3 regions of the Pseudomonas sp. NPDC078700 genome follow, and region 2 is predicted to be linked to each of the others. Evidence: predicted binding sites of a transcription regulator. Region 2 holds the regulator's gene; each other region holds the start of a gene.
What was found. The regulator sigma-54, encoded in region 2, starts transcription at its own class of promoters, with help from an activator protein. The targets are predictions, from matches to a motif close to ANTGGCATNNANNTTGCTNT.
Positions count from the first base shown of each region.

Region 1: ACIGCM_RS22020 (CmpA/NrtA family ABC transporter substrate-binding protein) is a predicted target of sigma-54. The motif match lies at 3,018-3,037, and genes of this name have one in related genera.
Region 3: glnK (P-II family nitrogen regulator) is a predicted target of sigma-54. The motif match lies at 1,019-1,038, and genes of this name have one in related genera.

Region 1 covers NZ_JBITUI010000008.1:146,325-151,396, reverse strand. Annotated here, with positions in the region: gene acnB (bifunctional aconitate hydratase 2/2-methylisocitrate dehydratase) at 340-2,940, shown strand; gene ACIGCM_RS22020 (CmpA/NrtA family ABC transporter substrate-binding protein) at 3,168-4,376, shown strand; gene ACIGCM_RS22015 (ANTAR domain-containing response regulator) at 4,395-4,973, shown strand.
Region 2 covers NZ_JBITUI010000005.1:277,305-282,376, forward strand. Annotated here, with positions in the region: gene ptsN (PTS IIA-like nitrogen regulatory protein PtsN) at 1-38, opposite strand, end outside; gene hpf (ribosome hibernation-promoting factor, HPF/YfiA family) at 54-362, opposite strand; gene ACIGCM_RS18730 (RNA polymerase factor sigma-54) at 552-2,072, opposite strand; gene lptB (LPS export ABC transporter ATP-binding protein) at 2,210-2,935, opposite strand; gene lptA (lipopolysaccharide transport periplasmic protein LptA) at 2,939-3,475, opposite strand; gene lptC (LPS export ABC transporter periplasmic protein LptC) at 3,462-4,028, opposite strand; gene ACIGCM_RS18750 (KdsC family phosphatase) at 4,040-4,564, opposite strand; gene ACIGCM_RS18755 (KpsF/GutQ family sugar-phosphate isomerase) at 4,564-5,072, opposite strand, start outside.
Region 3 covers NZ_JBITUI010000004.1:334,590-339,661, reverse strand. Annotated here, with positions in the region: gene ACIGCM_RS15705 (autotransporter outer membrane beta-barrel domain-containing protein) at 1-234, opposite strand, end outside; gene ACIGCM_RS15700 (accessory factor UbiK family protein) at 553-828, opposite strand; gene glnK (P-II family nitrogen regulator) at 1,226-1,564, shown strand; gene ACIGCM_RS15690 (ammonium transporter) at 1,602-2,918, shown strand; gene ACIGCM_RS15685 (ammonium transporter) at 3,002-4,252, shown strand; gene sutA (transcriptional regulator SutA) at 4,618-4,956, shown strand; gene ACIGCM_RS15675 (HAD family hydrolase) at 5,024-5,072, opposite strand, start outside.

The DNA.
Region 1 (5,072 bases), on a different contig from region 2:
ACGCTCAATCACGGCTTTGGCTTAACTTTATGCGCACATTCCAGTAGAATCGTCGGGCCTTTTATAGGCGCCAAAGTCCGTTGGAAGCTGTTTTCAAAGCGTCACGAGCACAGTTAATCCCGCAGGTACGATGTTGGCACTGCCATTTGCTCAACCCAAATATCAGTGCCAGCCCTCATCGATCTCGTCCTGCTGGCGTAAAACTTTGAAAGCAGCTTCTGGAAGAAATCCCTGAAATCTCGGCTGATTGGCCCATAAAGCCTTTACAGCGCTTGATTCGGTGCTTTCTGGATATGCGTCCCGGACAGAAATTTGGGACCACTGATGAGGGTAATAACTGTGCTTGAAGCTTATCGCAAACACGTAGCAGAGCGTGCCGCTCAGGGTATCGTGCCCCAGCCGCTGAACGCCGAACAAACTGCAGGTCTGGTTGAACTGCTGAAAAACCCGCCTGCTGGCGAAGAAGAATTCCTCGTCGACCTGATCACCAACCGCGTACCACCAGGTGTGGACGAAGCGGCCTATGTTAAGGCTGGTTTCCTCTCTGCTGTCGCCAAGGGTGAAGCCACTTCCCCATTGATCGACAAAAAGCGCGCTGTTGAACTGCTGGGCACCATGCAGGGCGGTTACAACATCGCCACTATGGTTGAACTGCTCGAAGACGCCACCTTGGGTGCGGTTGCCGCTGAGCAACTGAAGCACACCCTGCTGATGTTCGATGCCTTCCACGACGTTGCCGAAAAAGCCAAAGCGGGCAATGCCAACGCTAAAGCTGTTCTGCAATCCTGGGCTGACGGCGAATGGTTCACCAAGCGTGCACCTATCGCCGAAAAATACAGCCTGAGCGTATTCAAGGTCACCGGCGAAACCAACACTGACGACCTGTCACCCGCTCCAGATGCCTGGTCGCGTCCAGATATCCCGTTGCACGCACTGGCCATGTTGAAAATGGCCCGCGATGGCATCGTGCCTGAGCAACAAGGCGTAACCGGCCCTCTCAAGCAGATCGAAGAGATCCGCGCAGCTGGCTTCCCTGTTGCCTATGTCGGCGACGTTGTGGGTACGGGTTCTTCGCGTAAATCCGCAACCAACTCGGTATTGTGGTTCTTCGGCGATGACATCCCTTACGTGCCGAACAAGCGCGCTGGCGGTTTCTGCTTCGGCAACAAAATTGCACCGATCTTCTACAACACCATGGAAGATGCCGGCGCCCTGCCGATTGAATTCGATGTAACCAACATCGCCATGGGCGACGTGATCGACGTTTACCCATACGCCGGTAAAGTGTGCAAACACGGCACCGACGAAGTAATCACTACTTTCGGCCTGAAAACCCCTGTTCTGCTCGACGAAGTTCGTGCCGGCGGTCGTATTCCGTTGATCGTAGGTCGCGGCCTGACCGAAAAAGCCCGCGCTGAGCTGGGCCTAGGCCCAGTTGACCTGTTCAAAAAACCTGAGCAGCCAGCTGACAGTAACAAAGGCTTCACTTTGGCTCAGAAGATGGTTGGTAAGGCTTGCGGCGTTGAAGGTGTGCGTCCTGGCACCTACTGCGAACCGAAGATGACCACCGTTGGCTCCCAAGACACCACCGGTCCAATGACCCGTGATGAGCTCAAAGACCTGGCGTGCCTGGGCTTCTCGGCTGACTTGGTATTGCAGTCGTTCTGCCACACTGCGGCTTATCCGAAGCCGATCGACGTGACCACTCACCACACCCTGCCTGACTTCATCCGCACCCGCGGTGGTGTTTCGCTGCGTCCTGGTGACGGCATCATCCACAGCTGGTTGAACCGCATGCTGCTGCCTGACACCGTCGGCACTGGTGGCGATTCGCACACCCGCTTCCCAATGGGTATCTCCTTCCCAGCGGGTTCTGGCTTGGTTGCTTTCGCAGCCGCCACTGGCGTAATGCCGCTGGACATGCCGGAATCCATTCTGGTTCGTTTCAAGGGCAAAATGCAGCCTGGTATCACCCTGCGTGACCTGGTCCATGCGATCCCTTACTACGCCATCCAGAAAGGCCTGCTGACTGTTGAGAAGAAAGGCAAGATCAACGCCTTCTCTGGCCGCATCCTTGAGATCGAAGGTCTCGACGAGCTGACCGTAGAACAAGCGTTCGAACTGTCTGACGCCTCTGCAGAGCGTTCTGCTGCTGGTTGCACCATCAAGATGCCGGAAAAGGCAATTGCCGAGTACCTGCAGTCGAACATCACCCTGCTGCGCTGGATGATCAGCGAAGGCTACGGCGATGCGCGCACCATGGAACGCCGTGCTCAAGCGATGGAAGCTTGGTTGGCCAACCAAGAACTGATGAGCGCTGATGCTGACGCGGAATACGCCGAAATCATCGAAATCGACCTGTCAGAACTAAAAGAGCCGGTTCTCTGCGCACCAAACGACCCAGACGATGCACGTCTGCTGTCGAGTGTTCAGGGCGAGAAAATTGACGAAGTGTTTATCGGCTCGTGCATGACCAACATTGGTCACTTCCGCGCTGCTGGTAAGCTGCTGGATAAAGTCAAAGGTGGTATCCCTACGCGTCTGTGGCTGTCGCCGCCGACCAAAATGGACGCTCACCAACTGACTGAAGAAGGCTACTACGGCATCTTCGGCAAAGCTGGCGCACGCATGGAAATGCCAGGCTGCTCGCTGTGCATGGGCAACCAGGCACGTGTTGAAGCCAACTCCACCGTGGTATCGACTTCGACGCGTAACTTCCCGAACCGTTTGGGCGATGGTGCCAACGTGTACCTGGCCTCTGCCGAACTGGCTGCGGTCGCTGCAATCACCGGCAAACTGCCGACGGTTGAAGAGTACATGGGCTACGCGAAAGACATCGACAGCATGGCTGCCGACGTTTACCGCTACCTGAGCTTCGACCAGATTGCTGAGTTCCGTGAAGCGGCTGCGAACGCCAACATCCCGGTCGTTCAAGCCTAAGCGTTACCCGCATCAAGATGAGCCTCGCCTAGTGCGGGGCTTTTTCTTGCCTTGAATTTAGCGATGGATTTAATGCCGCTGGCACATGAATTGCTTAAAACATAGCAAGTACAGACATAACAAGCAGTTCCAGTATCGGAGCATGCTTATCGACAACGGCGTCGTCTCGGAACTGCCTTACGCAGGCTCTGGAACGGCGCTTTTTTGTGTTGCAAAGGGAATGCTCAATGGGTGATCTAACAACTGGCCGCACCGATGCACTGGATTGGGTTAACGGCTCTGACGCTCCCGAAAAAAGCGTGCTCAATCTTGGTTTCATGGCGCTGACTGACGCCGCCTCAGTGATTGTGGCGGCCACCCAAGGCTTTGCCCAACCTTATGGTTTGACCCTCAATCTGCAACGTCAGTCATCCTGGGCGACCCTGCGTGACAAATTACTCAGCCGTGAACTCGATGCAGCCCACTCGTTATACGGCCAGATTTATGGCACGCACCTGGGGATTGGTGGTCCAGCGACTGAAATGGCCATTCTTATGGGGCTCAACCACAACGGCCAAGCAATCAACCTGTCCGAGCAACTCAAACGCAGCGGCGTGACCAATGGCGAGGCACTGAAAGCGCAGGTGCATCAAAGCAGTGCAAAACTCACATTCGCGCAAACGTTCCCCACGGGCACACACGCCATGTGGCTGTCTTATTGGCTCGCCAGCCAAGGGATTCATCCCGTTAACGATGTAAGCACTGTAGTAGTCCCGCCCGCACAGATGGTTGCGCACCTCAATGCAGCGCGTATCGATGGTTTCTGCGCAGGCGGCCCATGGGGGGCTTTGGCTGTTGATCAGGGGCAAGGCTTCACCGTCGCGACAACCCAAATGATTTGGCCTGACCATCCCGAGAAAGTGCTGGGCGTGACCCGCGAGTTCATCGAGCTCTACCCAAACACCGCCCGTGCACTGACGATGGCAGTCCTTGAAGCTAGCCGCTTTATCGACGAAAACCCGGAAAACAAGCGCAGCACCGCCAAACTGATTAGCAGTGCCGACTACGTGGATGCACCACTGTCATCAATAGAACCACGCTTTCTTGGCCACTATCAGGACGGGCTTGGCAATGCCTGGAGCGACCCTCACCCACTGCGCTTTCATGCGGACGGTACCGTCAATATGCCTTACTTGTCTGATGGCATGTGGTTTATGACCCAGTTCCGTCGCTGGGGGCTGTTGCGCGAAGACCCGGATTATCTGGCTGTCGCGCAGCGTATTCAGCAACTCGATATTTACAGCCAGGCTGCCAATGCACTGAACATCCCGGTGCCAGCAGCCATGCGCAGTAGCACCTTGTTAGATGGCAAGTGTTGGGATGGCAGCAACCCAGCCGACTATGCACGAAGTTTTGCACTTCACGCATTGAGCGACAGCCCTGTGACCGCCCAATAACAGGCAGGAGGCCAAAACATGCTGCGCATACTTCTAATTAACGACACGCCAAAAAAAGTTGGTCGCCTCAAGGCTGCGCTCACTGAGGCTGGCTTTGAAGTTATCGATGAGTCCGGTTTGACCATTGACCTTCCTGCCCGGGTAGAGGCTGTTCGCCCCGATGTCATTCTGATCGACAGTGAGTCACCCAGCCGCGATGTAATGGAACAAGTGGTGCTGGTTAGCCGCGACCAGCCGCGCCCGATTGTGATGTTCACTGACGAACACAACCCAAGCGTCATGCGCCAAGCGATTCAATCCGGCGTGAGTGCCTACATAGTCGAAGGCATCCATGCGCAGCGCTTGCAGCCCATACTGGATGTTGCCATGGCGCGCTTTGAGAGTGATCAAGCACTGCGAGCCCAACTGCACGCACGCGACGCGCAACTGGCTGAACGCAAGCGAATTGAGCTGGCCAAAGGTTTGTTGATGAAAATGAAAAGCTGCGATGAAGAAGCGGCCTACACCTTGATGCGCCGACAAGCCATGAGCCGCCAACAAAAGCTGGCACAAGTTGCCGAGCAGATTATTGCCATGCACGACCTGCTGGGCAATTAGCAGCCTCGGGCACCTCTAAATTTAGGCATCGCAAGGGCCAACTGTACCGCTTTAAAGATAACTGTTCCGCCCGAAGCTTCAATCTGTTGGCGACTGTAC
Region 2 (5,072 bases):
GAACGGCCGGGGGTCAGGATATTTTCAAGTCGGATCATAGGAGTTGGGCGATATCAACGGGCCATTGCACCCTGTTGACGGTCGAGCTGCTTTTCCTTGTGCTTGATAAGTTGTCTGTCGAGTTTGTCAGTCAGTAAATCGATTGCTGCATACATATCATCGTGTTCGGCATTGGCGACTATTTCGCCGCCCGCAATGTGTAAGGTGGCTTCGATTTTCTGTTTGAGCTTCTCGACCTCCATAATGACTTGCACATTCGTAATCTTGTCGAAGTGGCGTTCTAGTCGACTGAATTTTTCGTCGATGTAGTCACGCAGGGCGTCGGTCACATCTAGCTGGTGTCCACTGATGTTGACTTGCATACCGCATTCTCCTTGTTGCCGTGTGTAAGAGACAAGCTGTTTTGCTTGCCGCCGGAACACTGTGGCGCGAAAAGCTCTCAGTCAGCGAGTCTGGCAATTTCACACTCTGGATAAGAGCAGTATGGCTGCTTTTAGCGAGGCGTGGGCCAGTTCGATACTGGGTGAGACGATTTTCCTGTTCATCAGCTGTTACATCAATCGCTTGCGTTCACTTGAAGGCGCGATACCGAGGGATTCACGGTATTTAGCAACTGTGCGGCGAGCTACCTGAATGCCTTGTTCCTCCAGTAAACCAGCGATCTTGCTGTCACTCAACGGCTTTTTTGCATTTTCCGCTGCAACCAGTTTTTTGATGATCGCGCGGATCGCTGTAGACGAGCATTCTCCGCCTTCGGAAGTGCTGACATGGCTTGAGAAGAAGTATTTCAACTCGTAAATGCCGCGCGGGGTATGCATGAATTTTTGTGTGGTAACGCGCGAGATGGTCGACTCGTGCATGCCAACTGCCTCGGCGATATCGTGTAGTACCAGCGGCTTCATCGCTTCGTCACCGTAATCAAGAAAGCCGCGCTGATGCTCGACAATCTGGGTCGCGACTTTCATCAAGGTTTCGTTACGGCTCTGCAGGCTTTTGATAAACCAGCGGGCTTCTTGCAACTGATTGCGCATAAAGGTGTTGTCAGCGCTGGAGTCAGCACGGCGCACAAAACCTGCATATTGGGCATTGACCCGCAGCCGAGGCATAGCCTCTTGGTTGAGCTCAACCAGCCAGCGCTCGTTGTGCTTGCGCACGATGACGTCGGGCACCACGTATTCAGGCTCGCTTGATTCAATCTGCGAGCCTGGGCGTGGGTTAAGGCTCTGGATCAGTTCGATAACCTGACGCAGCTCGTCTTCCTTGAGCTTCATGCGGCGCATCAGTTGGCTGTAATCCCGATTGCCAAGCAGATCCAGGTAATCATTAGCCAGGCGCTGTGCTTCTGCCAGCCAAGGCGTCTTGGCGGACAGTTGGCGTAGCTGTAAGGTCAGGCATTCGCGCAAGTCGCGGGCAGCAATGCCTGACGGCTCAAACTGCTGGATGCGGTGCAGGACGGCCTCAATCTCGTCAAGCTCGATATCCAATTCTGGATCAAAGGCTTCGAGAATCTCTTCGAGGGTTTCTTCGAGGTAGCCTTGGGGGTTGATGCAGTCGATCAGGGTGACTGCAATCAAGCGATCTTTGTCGGACATTGGCGACAGGTTGAGCTGCCAGAGCATATGGCTCTGCAGGCTCTCACCGGTAGAGGTGCGGGTGGTGAAATCCCACTCGTCGTCGTCATTGCTGCTGCTCGGCAAGCTGCTGGCACTGGTTTGGTAGACGTCTTCCCAGGCAGTATCGATAGGCAGCTCATTGGGAATGCGTTCATTCCACTCGCCGTCGTCCAGGTTGTCCACAGTTTGTGGAGCATCTTGGTGGTTGCTGCTTTCTTCGTAGGTGTCTTGTTGAACCGGCTGCTCGACAGGCGCAGTTTCTGCGCCGTCGGCCATAGGGTCCGAATTATCGAAGTCTTCGCCATCTTCTTGGCGTTCAAGCATTGGGTTTGACTCCAGTGCCTCCTGGATTTCTTGTTGAAGATCCAAGGTCGACAGTTGGAGTAAGCGAATGGCTTGTTGCAGCTGAGGAGTCATCGTCAGCTGCTGGCCCATCTTCAGGACTAGCGATGGTTTCATTGCAGACCTTATTTACCGGCGTCTCTGCGCAATCCACTACAGGGCACCTGATAAGGCGCCTCAAGGAAGCAAATTATATGCCTGAATCGCAGTGCTTTGCCTAGCTGTTGACGCTAATTGGGCGAGAAAAACCCCATTTAAAGGCGGAATTCATGACCCAAGTAGACTTCTTTAACTGTCTGGTTAGCCAGAATGGCTTCTGAATCACCTTCTGCAATGAGCTGGCCGTCACTGACGATATAGGCTGTTTCGCAAATATCCAGTGTTTCGCGCACATTGTGGTCGGTAATCAATACGCCGATACCTTTGGCTTTTAAGTGGTGAATGATTTGCTTAATGTCGCCGACCGAAATCGGGTCGACACCGGCAAATGGTTCATCAAGTAAGATAAATTTTGGTGCAGTGGCCAAGGCGCGCGCGATTTCAACGCGACGCCGCTCGCCGCCAGAAAGGCTCATGCCCAGGTTGTCACGAATGTGGTGAATATGGAATTCCTCAAGCAGGCTCTCCAATTCAGCCTCGCGGCCTGCACGGTCCAGCTCTTTACGCGTCTCAAGAATTGCCATGATGTTATCGGCCACGCTGAGCTTGCGAAAAATGGAAGCTTCTTGCGGCAGGTAGCCAATGCCTGCACGGGCACGGCCATGCATTGGCTGGTGGCTGACATCGAGGTCATCAATCAGGATCCGACCCTGGTCAGCCTGGACTAAGCCCACAATCATGTAGAAGCAGGTGGTTTTACCTGCACCGTTAGGGCCAAGCAGGCCGACGATTTGGCCGCTGTCTATGCTTAGGCTAACGTCACGGACAACCTGGCGGCTTTTGTAGCTTTTAGCCAGGTGTTGGGCTTTCAATGTAGCCATTAATTACTGCCCTTGGGTGGGTTTGTTCTTCGGCTGAATCACCATATCGATACGCGGGCGCGGCGTGGTCACCTTGGTGCCATTTGCGCGGCCAGCATTGACGATTTGGCGCTGCGTATCGTAGACAATTTTTTCGCCCTCGAAGGTATTACCCTCTTGGATGACTTTGGCTTGGTCAATCAGCACAATGCGCTCGTTGGCGGAAAAGTACTGAATGGTCAGGCCGTAGGCTTTGACGATCTCTTTGTCGACTGCAGGCTTCTGTTCGTAATACGCAGGGCGTCCGACGGAGGTAAAGACATCGACTTCGCCTTTGGCGTTCTGCGTAATGGTGACAGTGTCGCCGGTGATTTTCATGGTGCCTTGGGTGATCACGACATCACCGCGGTACACTGCCACGCCTTGCTTGTCGTCAAGCTCGGCACTGTCGGCCTGTACGCGGATCGGTTGATCGCGATCAGTTGGCAAAGCCCAGGCATTAACGCTTCCTAGCGATGCACCTAAGCTGAGTAGAAGGGGGAGGGTTTTAACGAACCTCATGCTGGCCTCTTACGTTGGACAGCAGGAGCATCCGGCTGTCATTTAAATACGCTTTCATTCCTTGCGCCGTGGTCACCCCGTTGGCCGCTTCAATTCTAACGGCTTGCTGGGTCTGCGCATATTCCTTATCGGGAATTACCGTAAGACGACTGGTCGTAAGCAAGGTTGGGCGACCTTTTGCATCGGTGCGCTCAACGCGAACTTTATCAATCAGCTCGACCTCTTTACCGCCAGGTGAAACTTCGCCTTTCTCGCTTTGGACATGCCATGGCAACTCTCCTTCACGGTACAGCAGCAGGTCTGGCTGGGTGAGGTAGGAGATATCCGAGGCTTTGGCATGCTCGACTTTGTCGGCAGTCATCTCGTAATGCAATGTACCGTCAGGCTGATATTGCACGGTTTTAGAGTTGACCACATAGAAGTCGATTGTGTTTTGCGCAGTGGTCTTGGCGGGTTTGTCCGCAAAGCTGTCCGGGTTGATGTTCCAGTAGCCCGCTGCGGCGACTAGCAGCACGCCAAGCAGGAGGAGCAAAATGTTTAATGGTTTGCGCATAGTTTGCAGGTCTACAGGTAGGCTGCTTGAGCAGCTTCAAGGGTGCCTTGGGCGAGCATGATCTGCTCGCAGAACTCACGAGCGGCGCCTTCACCGCCTTTAGCCTGGGTCACTGCGAACGCGTGTTCCCTGACAAAAGGGTCTGCACTGGCAACAGCCATGCCCAAGCCTACTCGACGAATAACCGGCAGATCCGGCAAGTCATCACCCAGGTAGGCAACGTGTTCATAGTTTAGGCCGAGTTCACCAAGCAGTTCGTCGAGCACTGCCAGTTTGTCTTCGCGCCCCTGATATAGGTGCTGGATCCCCAGGTTTTGTGCCCGGCGTTCAACCACCGGCGTCTTGCGTCCGGTAATAATAGCTGTGCGCACACCTGAGTTGATCAACATTTTGATGCCCTGGCCATCGAGGGTGTTAAATGTTTTAAATTCACTGCCATCGACTAGGAAATATAGCTTGCCGTCAGTGAGTACGCCGTCAACGTCGAAAATTGCCAGTTTGATTGCGCAGGCACGCGCTTTGAATTCAGGTGTCATTACATTACTCCGGCGCGCAACAGGTCATGCATGTTTAGTGCGCCCACTGGACGGTCGTTTTCATCAACTACCACCAGGGCGCTGATTTTATGGTCTTCCATGATCTTCAGCGCTTCAGCCGCGAGCATTTCGGCGCGTGCGGTTTTGCCGTGAGCGGTCATGACTTGGTCAATGGTTGCAAGGCGTAGATCAATTTCCCGGTCCAGAGTTCTGCGCAGGTCGCCATCTGTGAAGATTCCGGCGAGTAAACCGTTGCAATCTGTTACAACGGTCATGCCGAGGCCTTTTTGGGTCATAACCAGTAACGCTTCGCGAAGCGAGGTGCCTGATATGACTGTGGGTAGGCCATCACCAGTGTGCATGACGTTTTCTACTTTCAATAGTAGACGCCGGCCCAGTGCGCCGCCGGGATGTGAAAAGGCAAAGTCTTCGGCGGTAAAGCCGCGTGCTTCGAGTAATGCGATCGCCAGTGCGTCGCCGAGCACCAATGATGCCGTGGTCGATGACG
Region 3 (5,072 bases), on a different contig from region 2:
GTTGCTGCGAATCGGTACATTGATTGTGTTTGAGGCAAAGTTGCTGTCTGCGCTGGTACAAACTGAACCTTCAATAGCGCCCACGCCATTGCGGGTAACGCAAGCTGCTTGTGCCTTGTTGGCACCGCTAATGGTAAGCACTAAGAGTGCAGTGAATGAGAGGCTTTGTAGTTGCCATCCTGCTCGCAGGGGAAAGGCTGGAATGGAGGATGGGCTTTGCTTGATCCACTTCATGATCGACGTCCTTTGTCGTATATCTTCGAGGCGCATCGGGGCCGCAGGAATCCGTCTGCTTGGAAGGCCTGATGTTGCTGCTAGGATTTTATCCCTGGGAATCGTGCTCAAAGACACCTGCAAGAATTGTTTAGATTCTTAGGGCGTAGAGCTTTGTGCTGGCATCAGCTAGGTGGTTGGGCTGGCGGCTCGTTAGGCGAGCGCAGGCTGTCGACGTGCTGTTTTAGCCGTCGATCGGATGCCCTTAAGTGGGTTGGTTGATATGTGGGTACTGGGTTGCGGTCACCTTTGTGACCGCGGTCCTAGACTGCGGGCCTGTTACTGGCCGGGCTCTGTGGCGGGTGCTGGCTGGTTATGAGCTTCAAGTTCAAGGACTTTGGCTTCGAGTGCCTCCAAACGTGCACGTGTGCGCGCTAAAACAACCATCTGGCTATCGAATTCTTCGCGGCTCACCAGATCCAACTTGCTGAATCCGCTTTGCATCAGTGCTTTGAACTGCGCCTCAAATTCAGCGCGGGGCAGCGGTGTATCACCGTTGAACAGGCGTGAAGCACCGGCGGTGAGGGCGTCGAGCAGAATTTTTGGTGGCAACATAACAAGCTTCCAATAGCGATAGGCCCAAAGTGTAACACGCAGCGTCGAGCGTACTGGCTGTGAGGTCTGCACGATAATTGCGCGCTGCGCACGATGGCGATGCACCGTTGTTGTGCATTAAATCCTGGCAAACGCGCTTGATACCTTGGCTCTAGCGCCTAAGTGCATGAAATAAAGCGGCTTTACGATGTTTGGCAAGGTTTCTGCTTAGGTCAAAGTGAGACAGGCACTGATGCCGTTAGACGGGGCACAGGAGTGTTCCGTCAGGAGCGGTGGGTGGGTATTGGAATTGCTAAGTTAGAGCAGCCAATGCATTACAAAAGCCAGACACTGCGCTTAGACTTGACCTGGGTTTGCAATTCCTGGGGCAAGTCCACCTTACACGGGAGAGAGTTACATGAAGCTAGTTACTGCCATCATCAAGCCGTTCAAGTTGGACGATGTCCGTGAGTCACTGTCGGAGATCGGCGTGCAGGGCATCACTGTTACTGAAGTCAAAGGCTTCGGTCGTCAGAAGGGCCACACCGAGCTGTACCGTGGTGCTGAATACGTAGTCGACTTTTTGCCAAAAGTGAAAATCGACGTGGCCATCGCTGACGATCAACTGGATCGTGTCATCGAGGCCATCACTAAAGCTGCTAACACCGGCAAGATTGGTGATGGCAAAATTTTCGTAGTCAACCTGGAACAGGCGATTCGTATCCGTACCGGCGAAACCGATACCGACGCGATTTAAGCCACCCAAAACCAAACCCCGCCCCAGGAGTTAAACCATGACTCTGCGAAAGATCGCAGGGCTAGGAGCCCTTTTGTCCCTTGTTTTGCCTAGCGTTGCTATGGCTGACGAGGTTGTACTGAACAGCGGCGATACCGCGTGGATGATTGTTGCCACCGCATTCGTGCTGTTTATGACTATTCCAGGCCTGGCACTTTTCTATGGCGGCATGGTGCGTTCCAAGAACGTACTGTCCGTAATGATGCAGTGCTTTGCGGTTACCTGTTTGGTCAGTCTGCTGTGGGTTATTTATGGCTACAGCATGGCGTTTGACACCACTGGTATGGAAGAAGGTGTTGTTAACTTCAACTCCTTTGTGGGCGGCTTGTCTAGAGCATTCCTCAGCGGTTTGGGGACTGACAGCCTGGTAGCAGCGGTTCCTGAAAGCGTGTTCATCACGTTTCAGATGACCTTTGCGATCATCACTCCTGCACTCATTGTCGGCGCCTTCGCTGAGCGCATGAAGTTCTCCTCAATGCTGGTCTTCATCACTGCCTGGTTCACCTTGGTCTATGCACCAATGGCGCACATGGTCTGGGGTGGCGTGGGCGGCTTGTTGTGGGATTGGGGTGTACTTGATTTCGCAGGCGGTACTGTCGTGCACATCAACGCCGGTGTGGCCGGTCTGGTGGCGTGCTTGGTACTGGGCAAGCGTAAGGGTTATCCAACCGCAGCAATGGCTCCGCACAACTTGGGTTACACCTTGATTGGCGCGGCAATGCTTTGGGTCGGCTGGTTTGGTTTTAACGCGGGTTCAGCAGTGGCGGCGAACGGCACGGCGGGCATGGCCATGTTGGTCACCCAAATTGCCACGGCTGCTGCGGCACTGGGCTGGATGTTTGCTGAGTGGCTGACACACGGCAAGCCAAGTGCACTGGGGATTGCCTCCGGTGTGGTTGCTGGTCTGGTGGCAATTACTCCAGCTGCGGGAACTGCAGGCCCAATGGGCGGGCTAATCATCGGTCTGGCCGCAGGCGTAATTTGCTTCTTCTGCGCAACTAGCTTGAAACGCAAACTCGGTTACGACGATTCACTGGACGCTTTCGGCGTACATGGTATCGGCGGCATCGTTGGTGCATTGCTCACGGGTGTCTTTGCAGCACCTGCACTGGGCGGTTTCGGTGAAGTTGAAAACATCGCAGCGCAACTCTGGATCCAGTTTGAAGGCGTGATCTTCACCGTGATCTACACCGCAGTTGTGACCTTTGTGATTCTCAAAGTGATCGACGTGGTGATGGGTCTGCGGGTCAGTGAAGAGGAAGAGACTGTCGGTCTCGATCTCGCCCTGCATAACGAGCGTGGCTACAACCTGTAAGCACACAGAGTGCGCCCGGATCCAACACCCGGGCGCCTTAACCGAATAGCGCTATTGATAAAGCGCACGGCACGAGGTGACATATGGACAACACAGCATTGACAGCATTGACGTACGGGTTTGATACCTTCTACTTCTTGATATGTGGCGCATTGGTAATGTGGATGGCAGCGGGTTTTGCCATGCTCGAATCCGGTCTGGTACGCGCCAAGAACACCACTGAAATTTTGACTAAGAACATCGCGCTGTATGCAATTGCGAGCGTTATGTATCTGGTCATCGGTTACCACATCATGTACTCCAGCCCTGAAGGCGGCATTCTGCCGAGCTTCGGCTTCCTGATTGGTAGCGAGCACACTCCTGAGGCCGTTCTGGCTGGTGGAGATGACGCCCCTTATTACTCGCTGCGTTCGGACTTCTTCTTCCAGGTGGTGTTCGCTGCTACCTGTATGTCGATTGTTTCCGGTGCAGTAGCTGAGCGCATGAAGCTGTGGGCTTTCCTGGCCTTCGCCGTGGTGATGACAGGTTTCATTTACCCCGTTCAAGGTTTCTGGAAATGGGGCGCAGGCTTCCTTAACTCTGCTGGTTTCCTCGACTTCGCAGGTTCTGGCGTTGTGCACATGGCGGGTGCTGCTGCAGCTCTGGCGGGTGTTCTGCTGCTGGGTGCTCGGAAAGGCAAATACGGCGCGAACGGCCAAATCAACCCGATTCCTGGTGCTAACTTGCCAATGGCAACGCTGGGTACATTCATCCTGTGGATGGGCTGGTTTGGTTTCAACGGTGGCTCGCAGTTGAAGATGAGCACCATTGAAGATGCCAACGCTGTGGCTCAGGTGTTTGTGAACACCAACATGGCCGCTGCCGGTGGTTTGATTGCTGCGTTGCTGGTTGCTCGCATTCTGTTCGGTAAGGCTGACCTGACGATGGCCCTTAACGGTGCCTTGGCCGGTCTGGTTGCTATCACTGCTGAGCCGCTGACCCCTGGTGCCCTGCAGGCCACTCTGATCGGTGGTGTGGGTGGCGTACTGGTGGTGTTCGCCATCATCGGCCTCGACAAGCTCAAGCTTGATGATCCTGTCGGTGCCATCTCGGTACACGGCGTATGCGGCATATGGGGTCTGCTGGCAGTCTGCTTGACCAACCCTGATGCATCACTGGGTGCTCAGTTGCTGGGTATAGCTTCGATCTTCGCTTGGGTATTCATTGCCAGCCTTATCGTTTGGGCCATCATCAAAGCCGTCATGGGCCTGCGTGTTAGCGAAGAAGAAGAGTACGAAGGTGTAGATATCGCTGAATGCGGTATGGAAGCCTACCCAGAATTTACTAAGTCTTAATTTTCTGGAAAACCTGAGCGCCATTGCAGGTTGAATAATAACGGCGCTTGCTTCACCCGTAACACCACAGCCCAGCTAGCGAATCTACTTTGGTAGATAGCGCAGTTGGGTTTTTTTCCAGTTTTTTAGCAGGGTTGTTAAATCAGCGATAACTGCTACTTTTACTTTGTTTTTTCTGGAGTCACGCTAGAATGCGCGCCGTTGAGCACAGTGTTTTGGCAGTGACTGGGCTCGGCCCGAGCGAGCTGAGGTAAGACGCGTAGGCGACTTGATCAGGCAAGGGCATTTGAATTTTTGCTGGTGGTGTACGAAATTCACACCGCTGGGCTATAACTAATCTGCTTTCGCATTTCATGAGGTTGAACATGAGCGACGAAGATCTCGAACAAGAAGAGTTGGATGGAGCTGACGAGGACGATGGTGAGGATCTTGCTGCGTCTGACGATGGTGACCCAAGTGTTGACGACGATAGCGATGACGACGTTGCCAGCCCTTCCAGCAAAAGCAAAGGCAAAAAAGCTAAAGCTGCCGTAGATCCTGAAGATCTTCCGAGCGTCGAGGCTAAACAAAAAGATCGTGATTCTCTGGCGCAAGCCATGGAAGAATTTCTGGCACGGGGCGGTAAAGTGCAAGAAGTTGAACCAAATGTGGTTTCTGATCCGCCGAAAAAGCCTGACAGCAAATACGGTAGCCGTCCTATTTAATCGGGCGTGCCAGCAAAAAAAACCTGCCGAGTGCAGGTTTTTTTGTGGTCGAACGTCCCGTAGAAACTTAGCGTGCTGGCCAACTGCTCAGCAGATCGGGTAACTGCGCCAAGCTG